4 regions of the Streptomyces sp. NPDC014891 genome follow, and region 1 is predicted to be linked to each of the others. Evidence: riboswitches for the same ligand, from Rfam matches in the RefSeq annotation. Region 1 holds a riboswitch; each other region holds the start of a gene.

What was found. A riboswitch is a leader RNA that binds a small molecule or an ion and turns the genes downstream of it on or off. The one in region 1 is predicted to bind cobalamin.
Region 2: linked by a shared signal. The riboswitch ahead of ACF09E_RS14545 (CoA-acylating methylmalonate-semialdehyde dehydrogenase) and the one ahead of ACF09E_RS26175 (cobalamin biosynthesis protein) in region 1 are both predicted to bind cobalamin.
Region 3: linked by a shared signal. The riboswitch ahead of cobN (cobaltochelatase subunit CobN) and the one ahead of ACF09E_RS26175 (cobalamin biosynthesis protein) in region 1 are both predicted to bind cobalamin.
Region 4: linked by a shared signal. The riboswitch ahead of ACF09E_RS12720 (ABC transporter substrate-binding protein) and the one ahead of ACF09E_RS26175 (cobalamin biosynthesis protein) in region 1 are both predicted to bind cobalamin.

What each region holds. Positions count from the first base shown of each region.
Region 1 covers NZ_JBIBWF010000009.1:355,409-360,302, forward strand. The annotation lists gene ACF09E_RS26165 (putative cobaltochelatase) at 1-855, opposite strand, end outside; gene ACF09E_RS26170 (cobyric acid synthase) at 919-2,427, opposite strand; gene ACF09E_RS26175 (cobalamin biosynthesis protein) at 2,424-3,413, opposite strand; cobalamin riboswitch at 3,444-3,586, opposite strand; gene ACF09E_RS26180 (hypothetical protein) at 3,658-3,879, opposite strand; gene ACF09E_RS26185 (anion permease) at 3,892-4,894, opposite strand, start outside.
Region 2 covers NZ_JBIBWF010000004.1:589,964-594,857, forward strand. The annotation lists gene ACF09E_RS14540 (acyl-CoA dehydrogenase family protein) at 1-1,063, opposite strand, end outside; gene ACF09E_RS14545 (CoA-acylating methylmalonate-semialdehyde dehydrogenase) at 1,060-2,559, opposite strand; cobalamin riboswitch at 2,790-2,970, opposite strand; gene ACF09E_RS14550 (hypothetical protein) at 3,045-3,185, shown strand; gene ACF09E_RS14555 (short-chain fatty acyl-CoA regulator family protein) at 3,194-4,600, opposite strand.
Region 3 covers NZ_JBIBWF010000008.1:140,939-145,832, forward strand. The annotation lists gene cobJ (precorrin-3B C(17)-methyltransferase) at 1-511, opposite strand, end outside; gene ACF09E_RS23300 (precorrin-8X methylmutase) at 508-1,161, opposite strand; gene ACF09E_RS23305 (cobalamin biosynthesis protein CobG) at 1,158-2,462, opposite strand; cobalamin riboswitch at 2,564-2,689, shown strand; gene cobN (cobaltochelatase subunit CobN) at 2,729-4,894, shown strand, end outside.
Region 4 covers NZ_JBIBWF010000004.1:182,053-186,946, forward strand. The annotation lists gene ACF09E_RS12710 (NEW3 domain-containing protein) at 1-583, shown strand, start outside; gene ACF09E_RS12715 (UBP-type zinc finger domain-containing protein) at 958-1,251, shown strand; cobalamin riboswitch at 2,044-2,207, shown strand; gene ACF09E_RS12720 (ABC transporter substrate-binding protein) at 2,293-3,333, shown strand; gene ACF09E_RS12725 (FecCD family ABC transporter permease) at 3,408-4,442, shown strand; gene ACF09E_RS12730 (ABC transporter ATP-binding protein) at 4,439-4,894, shown strand, end outside.

The sequences.
Region 1 (4,894 bases):
GGTCGCGGCGCGGGCCATCACGATGTCGGCGCGCATGCCGTCCACCTCGAACGCGGCGCAGGTGGCGGCGATCTGGAGCAGGACGCCGTCGCCGAGCGTCACCCGGGGCAGCAGCTCCCGCGCCGCGACGATCCGCGCGCGCAGCTCCGCCTCGTCCGCGGCCCAGCGGCCGGCGAAGGCGGCGGGATCGTCCTCGTAGGCCAGCCGGCGACGGACGACCTCGACGCGCTGCTGCGGATCGCGCGACGCGGAGACCTCGACGGTCAGCCCGAACCGGTCGAGCAGCTGGGGCCGCAGCTCGCCCTCCTCGGGGTTCATGGTGCCGACGAGCAGGAAGCGGGCGGCGTGCCGAACCGAGACGCCCTCGCGCTCGACGTGCGAGGCGCCCATGGCGGCCGCGTCGAGGAGATGGTCGATGAGGTGGTCGCTCAGCAGGTTGACCTCGTCGACATAGAGGATCCCCCGGTGGGCGGCGGCGAGCAGTCCCGGCTCGAAGGCCTTGACGCCGTCGGCGAGGGCCTTCTCGATGTCGAGGGATCCGACGAGCCGGTCCTCGGAGGCGCCGACGGGCAGCTCGACCATCCGGGCCGGCCGCTCGGTGCCGGGCGCGGTCCCGTGCGGCCCGTCGGGGCAGCCGGGGTCGGGGGCGCCGGGGTCGCAGCTGAACCTGCAGCCCGCGACCACGGGCACGGCGGGCAGCAGCTCGGCCAGCGCGCGTACGGCGGTGGACTTGGCCGTCCCCTTCTCGCCCCGCACGAGCACACCGCCGACGGCGGGGCTGACCGCGTTCAGCAGCAGGGCGAGCCGCAGGTCGTCCATGCCGACGACTGCGGTGAACGGATACCGGGTGCTCATCGGCCGGTCACTCCTTCGGATCGCTGATGTTCGGACGACGGACGGCGACCGCCGGGGCGGGGCTCACGGCGCACCCGGCGGCACGAACGGAAGGCCCCGCGGAGCCCCCTCCTCGATGAGCCGGAGCAGCGCGTCCGTGTCCGCGTGCTCCTCGATCAGGTCCCCGAGCCGGTCGAGCTGCTCCTCGCGGAGGGCGCCGAAGGAGGTGTCGGGGGCGGGCGTGAAACGGCGGCCGGCCGCCGCGGCGACCTCCCGCAGGAACGCCCGCCGGAACCCGTCGCTCTCCAGCGAGCCGTGCCAGTGGGTCCCCCAGACCGCGCCCACCCGGCACCCGTCGAGGAAGGGTTCGCCGCCCAGCACCTCGGCGACCCCGTGGTGGATCTCGTACCCCTCGACGTGCTCCCCGAGCGCCTCGCCGACCGGTCGGGCCAGGGTCTTCTCGCGTGCGAAGCGGACCCGCACCGGCAGCAGGCCGAGCCCGTCGACGGACCCGGCGCGGGACTCGACCTCGTCCTCGATGTGCTCGCCGAGCACCTGGAAGCCGCCGCAGACGCCGAGCACCGGCCGGCCCTCGGCCGCCCGCCGCGCCAGGGCGTCGGCGAGACCGCGCTCGCGCAGCCAGGCGAGGGCCTTGACGGTGCCGCGGGTCCCCGGCACGACGACCAGGTCGGCGTCGACGAGCTCCTCGGCCCGGTCCACGAACCGGACCACGACGCCCGGCTCGGCGGCCAGCGCGTCCACGTCGGTGAAGTTGGACATCAGGGGCACCGCGCAGACCGCGACGCGCAGCACGTCCTCGCCGACCGGCGGCGCGACGACGGACTCGCGCACCGCGCCCCGCAGCGAGACCCGGAGGCCGTCCTCCTCGTCGATGCCGAGCCCGTGGGCGTACGGCAGGACGCCGAAGGTCCGCCGGCCGGTGAGTCCGAGCAGCATGTCGAGGCCCGGTTCCAGCAGCGTCACGTCGCCGCGGAACTTGTTCACGAGGTAGCCCGCGACGAGCTCCTGGTCCTCGGGGGCGAGCAGCGCTGTCGTGCCGAAGAACTGGGCGAAGACCCCGCCCCGGTCGATGTCGCCGACCACCACGACCGGCAGCCTCGCCGCCCTCGCGATCCCCATGTTCACGATGTCGGTGCGCCGCAGGTTGATCTCGGCCGGGCTGCCCGCGCCCTCGCAGATCACCGCGTCGTACGTGCTCCGCAGCTCCTCCAGGCAGGCGAGGACCGGCTCGAAGAGCTCCTTCTGCCGCCCTCCGTGGTAGCCGCGGGCGCTCAGCTCGCCGACCGGCCGGCCCATCAGGACGACCTGGCTGGACCGGTCGCTGCCGGGCTTGAGCAGCACGGGGTTCATCAGCGCGGTGGGCTCCACCCGCGCGGCCTGCGCCTGCATGGCCTGGGCGCGGCCGATCTCGGCGCCCTCCCGGGTGACGAAGGAGTTGAGGGACATGTTCTGCCCCTTGAACGGCGCCACCTTCAGGCCCTTGCGGACCAGCCAGCGGCAGATGCCGGCCGTCACGACGCTCTTGCCCGCGTCGGACGTGGTCCCGGCGACGAGCAGACCCCCGCCCCTCACGCGTTCCTCCGCTTCCGGGCCGGCGCGCCCAGGGCGCCGGATATCAGTCGGCCGCCGGCACAGACGGCCAGCGTGAGTGCGGTGACCCGCCGGGACAGGCGCACGGCCCGGTCGATGTCGGCCACCTCCACGTCCCGCCCCCCGCCGTTGAGCACCGGCCGGTGCTCGACCCGGCCGCCGTACGCCAGAGTGCCGCCGAGGCGTACGCCGAGGGCGCCCGCGAAGGAGGCCTCGACGGGGCCCGCGTTGGGGCTGGGGTGCTTCGCCGCGTCGGCCCGCCAGGCGCGCAGGGCCCCGCGCGGGTTCCCGCCGGCGACGCTCGCCAGGGCGGCCGTCAGCCGGGCCCCGGGCCAGCCGGCCACGTCGTCGAGGCGGGCCGAGGCCCAGCCGAAGCGGCGGTGCCTGGGCGACCTGTGGCCGACCATGGCGTCGAGGGTGTTCACGGCGCGGAAGCCGACGAGGCCCGGGACGCCCGCGACCGCGCCCCAGAAGAGCGCGCCGACCACGGCGTCGGAGGTGTTCTCGGCGACCGACTCCACGACGGCGCGGGCCATCGCGGGTCCGTCCAGGGACTGCGGGTCGCGTCCGCAGAGGTGCGGCAGCCGTTCCCGGGCCACCTCCAGGTCGCCGGCGGCGAGCGCCCCGCCGATGGCCCGGGCCTCCCGCCCCAGGGTCGTACCGCCGACGACCGCCCACACGGAGGCGGCGGTCAGGGCGACGGCGGCGGCCGGCCGGTTCCGTACGGCCCGGGCGGCGAGCGCCCCGAGGGCGACGGTGGATCCGGCGCAGACGGCGGTGTGCAGGGCGCCCCAGCCGCGGTGGTCGTGGTGCAGGCGGTCCTCGACCGCGGCGGCCGCCCGGCCGAACGCGGCGACGGGATGCCCGCGGCGGGGGTCGCCGACGAGCAGGTCGACGGCGAGACCGGCGACCGCGCCGTACGCGAAGACGCCGGGGGAGGTGAGGCCGGTTCCGCTGCGGCCGGGCATGGCGCATGTCCTCACTCAGGGTCCGCGCCCTGGATCGACGTGACCGGCGGCGAGAGTTCCTGACTCCCGGACCCTCGGATCCGGTCACAGTGGCGGGACCGCGCCGGATTCGCACCGGACTTCCTCTGCTGCCGCCGTAATGGCCCCGGCAGTCCACCACGCCCCGAGAACAGCCGTCAACTCACCCTTGACCTGCGCCGGGTCACTGTGCGGAGCACCACAGACACGACGGCGGGGCGGACCGTCAGACGACGATCAGGTAGATGCCGTACGCGACGGCCGCCGCGCACAGCGCGAAGCAGGCGTACGCGGCGGTACGGGCCAGAGCCGCGGAGCCTCCGCGGGCGGCGGCCTCCTCCTGCTTGGTGAGGCCGACGATGCCGAGGGTGAAGAGGCCCACGAGCGCGACGGTCGCCACGAGGCTGACTCCGAAGACGGAGCCGAGAGCTGCCCAGTCGATCTTCATGTCGTTCGTTCCTTAGACCGCGGCGGCGGGGGCCGGGGGAGCGGTCGGGTCGGTGGGGGCCGGCGCGGGGATGGTCGTCCGGAGCTCCTCGTCCGCGACGGCGGCGACGGAGCCGGCGGGCGGCGGCGGGGTGACGGCGGCCATGGCGGTGGTCACGACGCCCGCGGGCTCGCCGTCGAGGTCGTCGTCGGTGACGTTGTTGTGGTCGACCGGCTTGCGGCGGGAGAGCGACCAGATGACGCCCGAGCCGACGACCAGCAGGACGGCGACGGCGGCGATGCCCCAGGGGCCCTGCTTGGTGAGGAACTCTGCACCGGCGCCGACCAGGGCGGCGGCGGGCAGGGTCAGACCCCAGGCGACGAACATCCGGGTGGCGGTCGACCAGCGGACGACGCCGCCCTTGCGGCCGAGACCGGCGCCCATCACGGCACCCGAGCAGGACTGGGTGGTGGAGAGGGAGAAGCCGAGGTGAGAGGAGGCGAGGATGACCGTCGCGGCGCTGGTCTGGGCGGCGAAGCCCTGCTGCGGCTGGAGGTCGGTGAGGCCCTTGCCCATGGTGCGGATGATGCGCCAGCCGCCGAGGTACGTGCCGAGGGCGATGGCCACACCGGCGGAGACGACGACCCACAGCGGGGGGTTCGAGCCCGGGGCGACGACACCCTGGGTGACCAGGGCCAGGGTGATGATGCCCATCGTCTTCTGGGCGTCGTTGGTGCCGTGGGCGAGGGAGACGAGACCGGCGGAGGCGATCTGGCCCGCCCGGTAGCCCTTGGCCGTGGCCTTCGCCTCGGGGTTGGCCTTGATCTTGTACGTCAGCCGGGTGGCGGCCATCGCGGCGAGGCCGGCGACGAGCGGCGCGGCGACGGCCGGGATGAGGACCTTGGTGACGATGGTGGGCCCGTTCACGGCCGACCAGCCGGCCGACATGACCGCGGCGCCGATGAGGCCGCCGAAGAGGGCGTGGGAGGAGCTGGACGGGAGTCCGAGCAGCCAGGTCAGGAGGTTCCAGAGGATC
Region 2 (4,894 bases), on a different contig from region 1:
GGACGATCTTCTCGATCCCGTACTCGCTCAGGTAGCCGTAGCCGCCGTGTAGCTGGAGGGCGCGGTCGGCGACGGAGAAGCCGGTGTCGGTGGCGAACCGTTTGGCCATGGCGCAGAGCTGCACCGCCTGCGGGTCCCCGCGGTCGAGGGCCTCGGCGGCCTGCCGTACCAGGGCGCGGGCGGCGGTGAGTTCGGTGGCCATGTCGGCGAGGCGGAACTGCAGGGCCTGGGCGTCGAGCAGGCGTGCGCCGAAGGCCTCGCGGTCGGCGAGGTGGGCGAGGCTGCGGTCGAGGGCGCTCTGGGCGCCGCCGAGGGAGCAGGCGGCGATGCCGAGGCGGCCGCCGTTGAGGCCGTGCATGGCGATGCGGAAGCCGTCGCCCTCGGCGCCGAGGCGCCGGTCGGCGGGGATCCGCACGCCGTCGAGGACGACCTGCCGGGTGGGCTGCGCGTTCCAGCCCATCTTGCGTTCGTTCGCGCCGAAGGAGACGCCCGGGTCGCCGCGTTCGACGACGAAGGCGGAGATCCCGCCGGGGCCGCCTCCCCCGGTGCGGGCCAGCACGATGTACAGGTCGGAGGATCCGGCACCGGAGATGAACTGTTTCACTCCGCTGAGGACGTAGTGGTCGCCGTCCGGTTCGGCGCGGGTGCGCAGGGCCGCGGCGTCCGATCCGGCGCCCGGCTCGGTGAGGCAGTAGCTGCCCAGGGTCTCGGCGGAGCAGAGGCCGGGGAGCCACCGGGCCCGCTGGGCCGGGTCGCCGTAGCGGTCGATCATCCAGGCGACCATGTTGTGGATGGAGAGGTAGCCGGCGATGGAGGGGCAGCCGGTCGCCAGGGTCTCGAAGACGAGGACGCCGTCGGCCCGGTCCAGTCCGCTGCCGCCGTGCTCCTCCCGTACGTAGACGCCTCCGAGGCCGAGCGCGGCGGCCCTGCGGATGACGTCGACGGGGAAGTGCTTGTCCTGGTCCCAGGCCACCGCGTACGGGGCGAGCTGTTCCTGGGCGAAGTCCAGGGTGACTTCGGCGAGGGCCAGTTGGTCCTCGGTGAGGGTGGTCACGGCGCTCATCCCATCGTCGGCATGGTGAAGCTCGCGCCCTCCTTGACCCCGGAGGGCCAGCGGGAGGTCACGGTCTTGGTGCGGGTGTAGAAGCGGATCGAGTCGGGGCCGTGCTGGTTGAGGTCGCCGAAGCCGGAGCGCTTCCAGCCGCCGAAGGTGTGGTAGGCCACAGGGACCGGGATGGGGACGTTCACGCCGACCATGCCGGTGTTGACACGCCGGGTGAAGTCGCGGGCGGTGTCGCCGTCCCGGGTGAAGATCGCCACGCCGTTGCCGTACGCGTGCTCGCTCGGCAGCCGGAGCGCGCTCTCGTAGTCGGCGGCCCGCGCGACGCACAGCACCGGGCCGAAGATCTCCTCCTGGTAGATCCGCATGGACGGGGTGACGCGGTCGAAGAGCGAGGCGCCGGCGAAGAAGCCGTTCTCATGGCCGGGGAGGGTGAACCCCCGTCCGTCGACGACGAGTTCCGCACCCTCCTCGACCCCGATCCCGACGTAGCGGTCGACCCGCTCCAGGGCGTCCCGGCTGACGAGGGGCCCGAAGTCGGCGTCGGGGTCGTCGGAGGTCCCGATGCGCAGGGAGGCGATGCGCTCCTTCAGCTTCGCCACCAGGGCGTCGGCCGTCTCCTCGCTGACGGGGACGGCGACGGAGATCGCCATGCAGCGCTCGCCGGCGGAGCCGTAGCCCGCCCCGATGAGGGCTTCGGCGGCCTGGTCGAGGTCCGCGTCCGGCATCACGATCATGTGGTTCTTGGCTCCGCCGAAGCACTGGGCACGCTTGCCGTGGGCGGCGGCGGTGGCATAGATGTGCGCGGCGATCGGGGTCGACCCGACGAAGCCCAGGGCCTGCACGCGGGGGTCTTCGAGGAGGGTGTCGACGGCCTCCTTGCCGCCGTTCACGACGTTCAGCACGCCGGGCGGGAGACCGGCCTCCAGGAACAGCTCGGCGAGCCGCAGCGGTACGGAGGGGTCGCGCTCGGACGGCTTGAGGATGAACGCGTTTCCGCAGGCCAGCGCGGGGGCCGCCTTCCAGAGCGGGATCATCGCCGGGAAGTTGAAGGGGGTGATGCCGGCGACGACGCCCAGCGGGCTGCGGAGCGAGTGGACGTCGATGCCGGTGCCGGCGTTGTCGGTGTACTCCCCCTTGAGCAGATGGGGGATCCCGGCGGCGAACTCGACCACTTCCAGACCGCGTTGCAGGTCGCCGTGGGCGTCGGCGACGGTCTTGCCGTGTTCGGCGGAGAGCAGCCGGGCGAGGGATTCCCGTTCGCCTTCGACGAGCTGGAGGAACCGCAGCAGGACGCGCGCGCGGCGCTGCGGGTTCCACCGGCCCCACTCCTGCTGGGCCGTCTCGGCGTCGGCGATCGCCGCCTCGGTGTCGGCGCGTCCGGCCAGGGGCACCCTGGCCTGGACGGCGCCGGTGTTGGGGTCGTACACGTCGGCGAAGAGACCGGACGTGCCGGCGGTGTGCTTTCCGCCGATGAAATGGGTGAGCTCGCGGACCATCGAAGCCTGCTCTCGTCAGGTACGGATCCGAGGAAGGCGCGGCGAGGACGGCGAGGACGGCACCGATCGGGGTGCGCGCACGCGCGTCCGTCCGCGGGACAGGGGAAGGCGGGGACGCCTTCGTCGAGTCACGAACGCGGGGACAGGGCCTCGTGGTTCGGGTACTCCGCCGGATCACCAGGGTCGTGGTCACGTACCGGTGCCATGCGTGTCTGCTCCATCCTCGTGGACAACACGGAACACCCCACGGCCGGTATCCTGACTCCCGGATCAACGCATGCTCTCCGGCCTTCCCGACGGATGGTTTCCGTCAGTGGCCTGACCTGCTGGAAGAGCACACTCCCCGGTCACAGTGGCGGGACCGCGCCGGATTCACACCGGCTTCCCTGCACCGCGGGCTTCGTCACGAAGATATAGTTGGACGTCCTAGTAAGTCCACCCCCGCCCGCGGCGCGGCGGCGCGATCCGGACGGCCGACGGGCGCGGTGTGGGTCCTCGACGGGCCCGCCTACTTCAACCGGCCGGGCCCCCGGGTGGTGCGCGGCGCGGAGGTGCTGGCGCACGTCCTGCACGGGGTGGGGGCGGGAGACCCGGTGTCGGCGGCCGAGGCGTTCCCCCTGCTCTGATCCCCGGCTCAGGCCGACGGGTCGGCGACGGGGTACGGGACGAAGGTGCTGGCGTTCTGGTCGATCAGGAGCGGGCGCCCGAGGGGCGGTGCCGCGCGCTGGGGGCAGTCGAGGCGTTCGCAGACGCGGCAGCCCATGCCGATCGGGGTGGCGGCGGCCGCGTTGTCGAGGTCGAGCCCGTCCGAGTACACGAGCCGGTGCGCGTGGCGGATCTCGCAGCCGAGGCCGATCGCGAAGGTCTTCCCGGGCTCGCCCCAGCCGCCCCGGTGCCGGGTGACGGCGCGGGCCGTCCACAGATGGCGCTGCCCGTCGGGCATGGCGGCGATCTGGACGTGGATGCGTCCGGGCGAGGCGAAGGCCTCGTACACGTTCCACAGGGGGCAGGTGCCGCCGGCCCGGGAGAAGTGGAACCCGGTGGCGGACTGCCGCTTGGACATGTTTCCCGCCCGGTCGACGCGGACGAACGAGAAGGGGACACCGCGCAGCCTGGGACGTTGCAGGGTGCTGAGGCGGTGGCAGACCGTCTCGTAGCCGAGCCCGAAGCGGTCGGTGAGCCGTTCGATGTCGTACCGGAACTCCTCGGCCGCCGTGTGGAAGGCCTCGTAGGGGAGGATCAGCGCGGCGGCGAAGTAGTTGGCGATGCCGATCCGCGCCAGCCGGTGGGCCGGACCTCCCGGCGGGAAGTCCTCGGCGGCCTGGCGGTCCAGGCCGTCTCCGTATTCCAGGAGCGCCAGCTGTGTCGCCATGCGGAAGGCGCGCTGACCGGGGCGGAGACGGGTGGACAGCCGCAGGGTCCGGGTCCGCTCGTCGTAGGAGTGCAGCCGGTCCCCCGTGTCGGTGGAGAAGCGGACGCCGTGCCGGTCGGAGAGCCGGGCGCTCAGGGCGCTGATGATGTCGCCGGGCCGGATGGCGATCTCCGCCGCGAGCGCCTCCGCCGCGAGGTCGGTCTCGTGGAGGTAGTTCTGCCTGCGGTAGAAGAAGTCGCGGATCTCCTCGTGCGGGGAGCGCGGCAGCTCGGGGTCCGATCCCCGCAGGTCCGCCGCGTCGGCGATCCGCTCGGCGAGACGCTGGTTGCGCCGCCCCAGGTCGACCAGGACATGGGCGACCGCCGGACTCCGCGAGGCCAGCTCGGCGAGGTCGGACGAGGAGACCCGGGCCGCGGCGAGCTCCCCCGCCAGTGCTTCACGGAGGTCCGCGACGAGACGGCCGGTGTCCCGCTCCGAGAAGAAGCCGGGATCGACCCCGAACGCCTCGGTGAGACGCAGCAGCACCGGCACGGTGAGCGGTCGGGCGTCGTGCTCCATCTGGTTGAGGTAGCTGGGCGAGATGGCCAGGGTGCGCGCCAGCTCGGCCTGGCTCATGCCGCGGTCCTCGCGCAGTCGCCGCAGTCGCGCCCCCGCGTACGTCTTGCTCACCGTCGCCCTCCCGCTCGTCCCGGACCTGGGCGCCAGCCTATGCCAGGCGCGCACGCTCGCACCCTTCGCAAACTTGGCAAACCGCGGCGGAATGATTCGCAGAACTTGGCATGCGTCCACGCTTGATGGCACTGGGTGCCAGTGCCAGAGTCTGAGGTGCGGCCCGCCGGACCCGACAAGGTCCAGGGCGAGATCGGGACCCGGTTCACGCCCTGACATCGACAATCCCGGCCTGGCAGCACCCCGGATCGGCACAGATTGCTCATCTCCGCCCGTCCGGGCGCCGGCGGGCCG
Region 3 (4,894 bases), on a different contig from region 1:
TCAGCTCGTCCTCCGGCAGCGTGCCGGGGATGATCGTGAGGACCTCCTCCGCCTCGCACAGCGGCTCGCCGAGCCGGGCGGCGGCGGCGGACACCGAGGTCACGCCGGGGATGACGGTCGTGTCGTAGCGGTCGGCGAGCCGCTTGTGCATGTGCTGGTACGAGCCGTAGAACAGCGGGTCGCCCTCGGCGAGGACCGCGACGGTGCGTCCGGCGTCGAGGTGCGCGGCGAGCCGGGCGGCGGCCTCCTCGTAGAAGTCGTTCAGGGCGCCCCGGTAGCCGCCCGGGTGGTCCGTGGTCTCCACGGTGAGCGGGTACATCAGCCGCTCCTCGATGTGGTCCTCGCGGAGGTGCTCGGCGGCGATCGAGCGGGCGATGGAACGGCCGTGGCGGGCCGAGTGGTACGCGATCACGTCGGCGGCGGCGATCGCCTTCACCGCGGCGAGGGTCAGGAGGTCCGGGTCGCCGGGCCCGAGGCCGACGCCGTACAGCTTTCCGGTCACGGTGGTCATGCCTGGATCTCCGCTTCGTGGGCGATCGCGTTGATCGCGGCGGCCGTCATCGCGCTGCCGCCGCGCCGGCCCCGGACGACGAGGTAGTCGAGGCCGAGGTCCTGTGCGGCCAGGGCGTCCTTGGACTCGGCGGCGCCGATGAAGCCGACGGGTATGCCGAGGACGGCGGCGGGCCTCCCGGCGCCGTCGGCGACCATCTGGAGCAGGTGGAAGAGGGCGGTCGGCGCGTTGCCGATGGCGACGACCGAGCCTTCGAGGCGGTCCCGCCACAGTTCGAGGGCGGCGGCGGAGCGGGTGGTGCCCAGCTCGGCGGCGAGGGCCGGCACGGACGGGTCGGAGAGGGTGCAGACCACGTCGTTGTCGGCGGGCAGCCGCCGCCGGGTGACGCCGCTCGCGACCATCTGCGCGTCGCAGAGGATCGGTGCTCCGGCCCGGAGGGCGGCGCGGGCCCGCGTGACGACCTGCGGCGACCAGGCGATGTCGCGTACGAGGTCGGTCATGCCGCAGGCGTGGATCATCCGGACCGCCACCTGGGCGACGTCGGCGGGCAGGCCCGCCAGATCCGCCTCGGCGCGGATCGTGGCAAAGGACCGGCGGTAGATCTCCGCCCCGTCCTTCTCGTAGTCGAACATCCTGTTGCTCTCGCTCATCTCGTCGTGCGGGCCGCGGTCACGGCTTCGGGCAGGGCGGTACGGGGGGTGGGAACGCCGTTCACCAGGTAGTCGCCGCCGGCGGTGGCGAGGACGTCGGTCCAGACGCCGTGCGGGTGTCCGCAGCGCCGCTCGCACCCGGAGAAGTGCACGGGGAGGACGGGCGGGCCGGATCGGCGCGAGCCGGATCCCGGGGCCGGTTCCGAGCCCGAGCCGGGGCCCGGGGCTGGTCCCGAGCCGGAGCCGGGGCCCGGGGTCGGTCCCGGTGTCGCGTCCTCGCGGACGTCCGCGAGGGACTTGGCGCAGCCCGGCCGTCCGGTGCAGGCGGTGACCCCGGCCCAGGGGGAGTCGGGGCGGGTGATCAGCCCGGCCGCGTCGAGCAGGGGCAGCCGCCCGGGGTCCGTTCCGGCCACGACGACCCCGCGCCAGGGCGTGAGCCGTACCTCGTCGGCGGGGAGCAGCGCCCGCAGCCGGCCGGCGGTGAGCCGGCCGAGCGGGGCGAGCACCGACAGGGCGGCGGGCCCGAGGACGCCGGGCGCGGGGGGAGGGCCGTACGGGAGCGCCGGCGCGGGGACGGATTCCCCGGCGACCCCGCACTCCGCGAGGTCCACGCCGTACCCCGGAGGCAGCTCGCGGACCCGCCAGGCGCCGGTGCCGGCCTCGGCGGCGGCGGCCAGGAAACCGCCCGCCGCGGCCAGCGCGGCCGCGGGCGCGTCGGAGGCCGCGAGCCGGACGGCCCGCCCGCCGACGTGCAGCTCCGCCTCCCCGCCGCCCACTGCGACCAAGGTCACATCGCCGCCGAGTCCGGCGACGTCCCCCCGCCCGTCGTCGAGGACGAAGAGGAACCGGCCGGAGAGCGCCGCCGCCCAGGGCGCGGAGAGCAGGTGGGTGTCGAGCTCCCGGGCCCACAACTGCACGTCGGCCGCGCCGAGTCCGTCGAGGCCCGAGGCCGGCGAGGCGACGATGTTCCGGACGCGTTCGTGGCTGGGGGAGGGCAGCAGGCCGGCCTCGGCGAGGAGCGCCGCCAGCTCGGCCCCGCAGTCGTCGCCGAGACCGCGCAGCTCGGCGTTGCCGCGGGAGGTGACGCTGAGCCGTCCGTCGCCCAGACGCTCCGCGGCGGCCGCCAGGATCTCGACCTGATGTGCCGTCAGGCGCCCTCCGGGAAGCCGGAGTCGGGCGAGGCGGCCGTCGTCGGCGGAGTGCAGGCGCAGCGCCCCGGGGCACGCGTCGCCACGGTCCCTTGTGCGAGGTTCGCCCGGTTCGGGCGTCGGGGGCGGGGTGGGCGGCATGGCGGCGAGCATACCGACGGGGAACCGGCCGACCAGCGGGTGTGATCCGGTCGACCAGCGGGTGTGATCCGGTCGACTCCGCCGCTCCCTGGGGCCCGCCGACGCCACGATCTAGGATGCAGATCGGCATGGGGTCCCAGGACCCCGGGGAGGAAGCCCGGTGAGAATCCGGCGCGGTCCCGCCACTGTGAGCCCGCATCCGCGGGTGAGTCAGGAACTCCCGCCGTCCACACGACCACCCGGGGCGCGGACAACCCCGAGGAAGGCCTGAGCTCGCCATGCTCCTGCTGCTGTCGCACTCCGACACCGACCTGCTCAGCGCCCGCGCGGCCGGCGGTCCGGTGGAGTACCGCTTCGCCAACCCCGCCCGTCTCCCCCTCGCCGACCTGACCGGCCTCCTGGCCGAGGCCGACCTCGTCGTCGTCCGTCTCCTCGGCGGCCTCCGCTCCTGGGAGGACGGCCTCGACGCGGTGCGCGCCGCCGGAAAGCCGGTGGTCGTCCTCAGCGGCGAACAGGCTCCCGACGCGCAGCTGATGGAGGCGTCCACCGTCCCCGTCGGCGTCGCCACCGAGGCGCACGCCTACCTGGCGCACGGCGGCCCGGCGAACCTGGAGCAGCTGGCCCGCTTCCTCTCCGACACCGTGCTGCTCACCGGTCACGGCTTCGAGTCCCCGGCGGCCGCCCCGACCTGGGGCCCGCTGGAGCGCACCGCCCGCGCGACCACCGGCCCCACCGTCGCCGTGCTCTACTACCGCGCCCACCACATGAGCGGGAACACCGCCTTCGTCGGCGTCCTGTGCGACGCGATCGAGGACGCCGGTGCGCGGGCCGTCCCGCTGTACGTGACCTCCCTGCGCGCCCCCGAACCGGAGCTGATCGACAGGCTCCGCACCGCCGACGCGATCGTCACCACCGTCCTCGCGGCGGGCGGCACCAAGCCCGCCGAGGCGCAGGCCGGCGGCGACGAGGAGGCCTGGGACGCGGGCGCGCTCGCCGCGCTCGACGTGCCGATCCTCCAGGCCCTGTGCCTGACCGGTTCGCGCGCCGCCTGGGAGGAGAACGACGAGGGCCTGTCCCCGCTGGACGCCGCCGGACAGGTCGCCGTCCCCGAGTTCGACGGGCGCCTGATCACCGTGCCGTTCTCCTTCAAGGAGATCGACGAGGACGGCCTGCCCGCCTACGTGGCCGACGCCGAGCGCGCCGCCCGTGTCGCCGGGATCGCCGTGCGGCACGCCCGCCTCCGGCACATCCCGAACGCCGAGAAGAGGCTGGCGCTCGTCCTCTCCGCCTACCCGACGAAGCACTCCCGCATCGGCAACGCCGTCGGCCTCGACACCCCGGCCTCCGCCGTGTCGCTGCTGCGCCGGCTGATCGCCGAGGGGTACGACTTCGGGCCCGAGGCGGACCTGCCGGGCGTGGTCTCCGGCGACGGCGACGAGCTGATCTACGCCCTCATCGAGGCCGGCGGCCACGACCAGGACTGGCTGACGGAGGAGCAGCTCGCCAGGAACCCGGTCCGCATCCCGGCCGCCGACTACAAGCGCTGGTACGCGACGCTCCCGGAGGAGCTGCGGACCCACGTCGAGGAGCACTGGGGCCCGGCGCCCGGCGAGATGTTCCTCGACCGCTCGCGCAATCCGGAGGGCGACATCGTCCTCGCCGCCCTCCGCCGGGGGAACCTGCTGGTCCTCATCCAGCCGCCGCGCGGCTTCGGCGAGAACCCGATCGCGATCTACCACGACCCCGACCTCCCGCCGTCCCACCACTACCTGGCCGCCTACCGCTGGATCGCCGCCCGCGCCGAGGACGGCGGCTTCGGCGCCGACGCCATGGTGCACCTGGGCAAGCACGGCAACCTGGAGTGGCTGCCCGGCAAGAACGCCGGCCTTTCCGCCGCCTGCGGCCCCGACGCGGCCCTCGGCGACCTCCCGCTGATCTACCCGTTCCTCGTCAACGACCCGGGCGAGGGCACCCAGGCCAAGCGGCGCGTGCACGCGACGCTCGTCGACCACCTGGTGCCGCCGATGGCGCGCGCCGACTCGTACGGCGACATCGCGCGCCTGGAGCAGCTCCTCGACGAGTACGCGCAGATCTCCTCGATGGACCCGGCGAAGCTGCCCGCGATCCGCGCCCAGATCTGGACGCTGATCCAGGCCGCCAAGCTCGACCACGACCTGGGCCTGGAGCAGCGTCCGGAGGACGACGGCTTCGACGACTTCCTGCTGCACGTCGACGGCTGGCTGTGCGAGGTCAAGGACGCGCAGATCCGCGACGGTCTGCACGTCCTCGGCGGCGCCCCGGTGGGCGAGGCCCGGGTCAACCTGGTCCTCTCCATCCTGCGCGCCCGCCAGATCTGGGGCGGCACACAGGCGCTGCCCGGTCTGCGCGAGGCCCTGGGCCTCGACGAGTCGGCCGCGACCCGCACCACCGCCGACGAGGCGGAG
Region 4 (4,894 bases), on a different contig from region 1:
CACGCTGTCCCAGCGCACGGGCGAGCCGCTGGCCGATCTCAAGGCCGCCTACAACGGGGTCGCCGTCACCGACGAGTCCGACACCGCGCCCGGCGACTACGACGGCGAGGGCAACAGCTTCTCCGCCCAGAAGCTCGCGGCCGTCGGCCTGACCCGCGGCGCGTCCGTGAGCGCGCTGGGCGCGAAGCTGACCTGGCCGGACGTGCCGAGCGGCACGAAGGACAACGTGGCGAGTGCCGGACAGGCGGTCACGCTGAGCGGGCAGGGCAGCCGGCTCGTCTTCCTCGGGTCGGGCGTCGGAAGCGGTGCGGCGGGAACGGCCACCGTCTACTACCGGGACGGGACCTCCGCCAAGGGTTCCTTCGGCTTCCCCAACTGGTCCTTCTCCCCCGCCGATGCGCACGGCGCGACGCTGGTCGCGTCGTCCGACGGCCGGAACCGCCCGAGCGGGTACGGGAACGCCGGTATCGCCTACCGCGTGTTCGCCCACTCCATCCCCCTCGACGCGGCGAAGCAGGTCGACTTCGTCGTCCTGCCGGACAACAGCGGCATCCATGTCTTCGACATGGCCATCGCCCCCTGATGTCCCTCGCGTGACCACGCTCCGCTCGGCCGCCCCCGTGCCTTTCGGTCCGGGGGCGGCCGACGTCCGGCGGACGGCCCTCCGGCACCACCGATGTCGGTGCGCGTCTCCAGGGGCCTCACTGCGACGTAGATGCAGGCGGTTGCGCCGTACGGGCCGTCGTCGTGAAGCGAACGAACCCCGGATCCCCTTCCAGCGCCCGCCGACCGTCTCACCGCCTTCCGAACGACCGTGTACCGCGGTGGGCGGACCCTGGGGCCGGGGGGCTCGGCAGGGCTTCTTTCTCTCGGGTGCGGGAGAATCGGGCGATGGACCGATCCGACGATGACGCACGGCCCGACCGGCCTCTCGACGCGCCTCGGCCTTCGTGGGCCGTGGCGTACGACGGGGGCCGACCGGAGGGCGGGCGCGCCTGCGACCATGTCGCGGCTCTCCCTCTAGCGCCGGATGCGCCGGCCGAGGCATGCGCCGATTGCCTGTCCTCGGGTGGGAGTTGGCGGCGGCTGCTCTGGTGCGCGACGTGCGGACACGTCGGTTGCTGTGACAGCTCGCCTGGGCGGCACGCGTACCGGCATCACGAAAGGACCGGGCATCCGGTCGCGCTGACGCTGTCCGCGGACGAGGACTGGGCCTGGTGTTACGAGGACGAGGTCTACCTCGTGCGTTGAACCGCCCGCGGACGGGCGACCCGGCGGGCGTACGCGGCGCCCTCGCACGGTCGTACCGCCCCGCGTACGCCCGGGCGTGCCCGGGGCCGCCCCGGCGCGATGCCGTTCGCCGAGGCGGCGTGAGCCGTCAGAAAGCCGGGCCCGGTGCCGGTACGGGCCCGGGCAGGGGCCCGGGGTGCGGGCCGGGCTCCGGGCGCGGATCGCCCGGCTGGGGGTCCGGACCGGGCTGCGGCGGAGTCGGGGGTACCGGGTCGGGCCCGCCGGGCGTGGGCACCGGGCCGGGGACCGGCCCCGGCTGCGGGCCGGGACCAGGGCCGGGGACCGGGGTGGGGCTCGGAGGCACCGGATCGGGCGGCGGTGTGCCCAGTTCCGTCGTCCCCGCGTGCCAGGGCTCGCGACCGGGCTCCGGCGGTGGCCCCGTCGGGCCGGGAGGGACAGGACGCGTGGGGGGCGCCAGTTCCGGATCCGACGGGTCCGGCAGATTCGGACGGCCGGTCCGTACGTCGCTTCCCATGATCACACCGCCTTACCGGGTAGGGAGGGATGCTGTTCTCCTCCCCCACTCGGCTGCCCGGAGAGATCCTTCTCATGCGCCCACGAGGGCAGGTGCACCCGGGCGGCGGCACGGGCGTGCGGAGGTACGCGCTTCCGTTCTGCGGCTGCCGGGTCGCGATCCACCGGCCGGCCGTTCGCAGGCGAGAGCGGCGACCAGACGGCCCTCACCTGGGATTCCTTCCGGCGGGCGGCCCTCCGGGCCCAAGATCGCCCTGTGGTAGTTTGCCCGGGCCAGTCGTACCCCTGTACGTATCGACACGATATGTGCGCGGGTCAGGGAATCCGGTGGGAATCCGGAGCTGACGCGCAGCGGTGAGGGTGACGGGCGGAGCAGCGGCCACTGGGTCCCGACGGGCCCGGGAAGGCGTTCCGTCCGGACGACCCCGAGTCCGAAGACCTGCTGGCGCCCCGGACGGCGTGCCGTCGTCCGGGAAGCACCGTACGACAGGCTCCGCGCATGAGCCCTGACGCAGAAGGACTCCTCCTGTGCCCCTCGCCCCCCGTTTCCGTGCCGCCGTGCTGCTCGTGGCCGCCGCCGCCCTCGTCTCCGGCTGCGGCGGCACCACCAGGGCGGACGCGCCCGAGGCGAAGCAGGCGGGCCCCGGCCATCCCGTCCGTCTGGACAACTGCGGACAGCGGGTCGAGATCGACCACGTCCCCCGCCGGGCTGTCGCCCTGGACCAGGGATCGGCCGAGATCCTGCTCTCCCTCGGCCTCGCCGACCGCATGGTGGGCACCGCCACCTGGACCGATCCGGTCCTCGGCGGGCTGGAGAAGGCGAACGCGACCGTGCCCCGGCTCGCCGACCGCTACCCGTCCTTCGAGAAGGTCCTCGACGTCGAACCGGACTTCGTCAGCGCGTCCTTCCTGTACACCCTCGGCAAGGGCGGCGTGGCCCCGCGGGAGCGGTTCACGAAGCTCGGCGTGCCCACCTACCTCTCCCCCGGCGACTGCGTCGGCAAGGACAACGGCGGCGGTGGCGACGGTGTGCGGACGAGTCCACTGACCATGGACACCGTGTACGGGGAGATCAGGGACCTCGCCCGCGTCTTCGGTGTGCCGGAGCGCGGGGAGAAGCTCGTGGGCGAGCTCCGGGCCCGGGTCGGGAAGGCCACGGCCGGCGCGGACTTCGGCGACGCGTCCGTCCTCTACTGGTTCTCCGACTCGCAGGGACCGTACATGGCCGGCTGCTGCGGCGCTCCCGGCATCGTCAGCGGGGCGCTCGGTGTGAAGAACGTCTTCGACGACACGAAGGAGGAGTGGCCGCAGATCAACTGGGAGACCGTCGCCGACCGCGATCCCGACGTGCTGGTGATCGCCGATCTGACCCGCCGGGCGCAGTCGGCGGAGAGCGCCGCGAAGAAGATCGAGTTCCTGGAGTCGCACGCGGTCACCCGGAACATGACGGCGGTGCGGAACAGGCGGTACGTGATCCTCAGCGGTCAGGCCATGAACCCCACCATCCGCACGGTCGAGGGCATCGAGAAGGTCTCCGCCGCGCTCAAGACGTACGGTCTCGCGAAGTGACCCGGCCGGGGCTGGAGACGGCGGACCCGCCGGACCGGGATCAGGCAGACCGGCCCGTCGCGGTGGGCCGGCCGGTGCGTGCCTCCGCCCGCTCGTCCCGGGCCCTCGCGCCGGTGGCCGCGGTCGGCGGGGTCGTCCTGCTGTGCGCATCGGTCGCCGTCGCCCTCACGATCGGTCCGGCCGACATCCGCGTCTCGGACTCCTGGTCCGTCGTGGCCGCCCGCCTCGGCGGGAGCCCGTCCGGGCTGAGCGCGATCCGCGACGGCATCGTCTGGGAGCTGAGGCTGCCGCGTACCCTCCTCGCGGCCGTGTGCGGCGCCGGACTCGCGGTCTGCGGCGCGGTCCTCCAGTCGCTGCTGCGCAACCCGCTCGCCGACCCGTTCGTCCTCGGCGTCTCCTCCGGGGCCTCGACCGGTGCGGTGGCCGTCATCGTCCTCGGCGCCGGCGGGGGCCTGCTCTCCGTGACCGGGGGCGCGTTCCTCGGCGCGCTCTGCTCCTTCGCCCTGGTGCTTGTCCTCAGCCACACGCTGGGCGGGTCGACCGACCGCGTCGTGCTGGCCGGGGTGGCGGCGATGCAGCTCTTCTCCGCCCTCACCTCGTTCGTCGTGATGACCGCAGCCGACGCCGAAACCACCCGCGGGGTCCTGTTCTGGCTGCTCGGCTCCCTCGCCGGGGCGGACTGGACGGACGTCGGTGTGTGTGCCGCCGTCCTCGCCGTCGGACTCGTCGTCTGCGGCGGACACGCCCGTACGCTGGACGCCTTCGCGTTCGGCGAGGACGCGGCGGCGACGCTCGGCGTCGGGGTCGCGCGGACCCGTCTCGTCCTGCTCTCGGTCACCGCCCTGCTGACGGCGGTCCTGGTCTCGTCCGCCGGCGCGATCGGCTTCGTCGGTCTGGTCCTGCCACATGCGATCCGTGCCCTGGTGGGCCCCGGTCACGCCCGGCTGCTGCCCCTGACCGCACTGGCCGGGTCGGTCTTCCTGGTGTGGGCCGACACCCTCGCGCGTACGGTGCTCGACCCGCAGGAGGTGCCGGTGGGCGTGGTGACCTCCCTGGTCGGCGTCCCCGCGTTCGTCCTCGTCCTGTACCGCACCAGGAGCACCCCATGACCGACTCGGCGACGCACGTCGGCTCCTCGGGGCTGTACGCCGCACGCGTCTCCCGTACCGCCGGCGGCGCTCTCGTCCTGGACGGCGTGACCGTCGCGCCGCGCCCCGGCACGCTCACCGGGCTTCTGGGGCCGAACGGTTCGGGGAAGTCGACCCTCCTGAGGGTGCTGGCCGGGGTGCTCGCCCCGGACAGCGGGCTCGTGACCCTGGACGGCGATCCGCTGAGCACGGTTCCGCGCCGGGTGCTCGCACGGCGACTCGCGGTCGTCGAGCAGCACGCCGACACACAGGTCGACCTCACCGTGGCCGACGTCGTACGCCTCGGTCGCATTCCGCACCGCCGCGCCTGGTCGCCGACGACGGCCGCCGACGAGGAGGCGGTGCGGACCGCGCTCGCCCGCACGGGGCTGACCGACCGGGCGCACCGCACCTGGCGCACCCTCTCCGGCGGC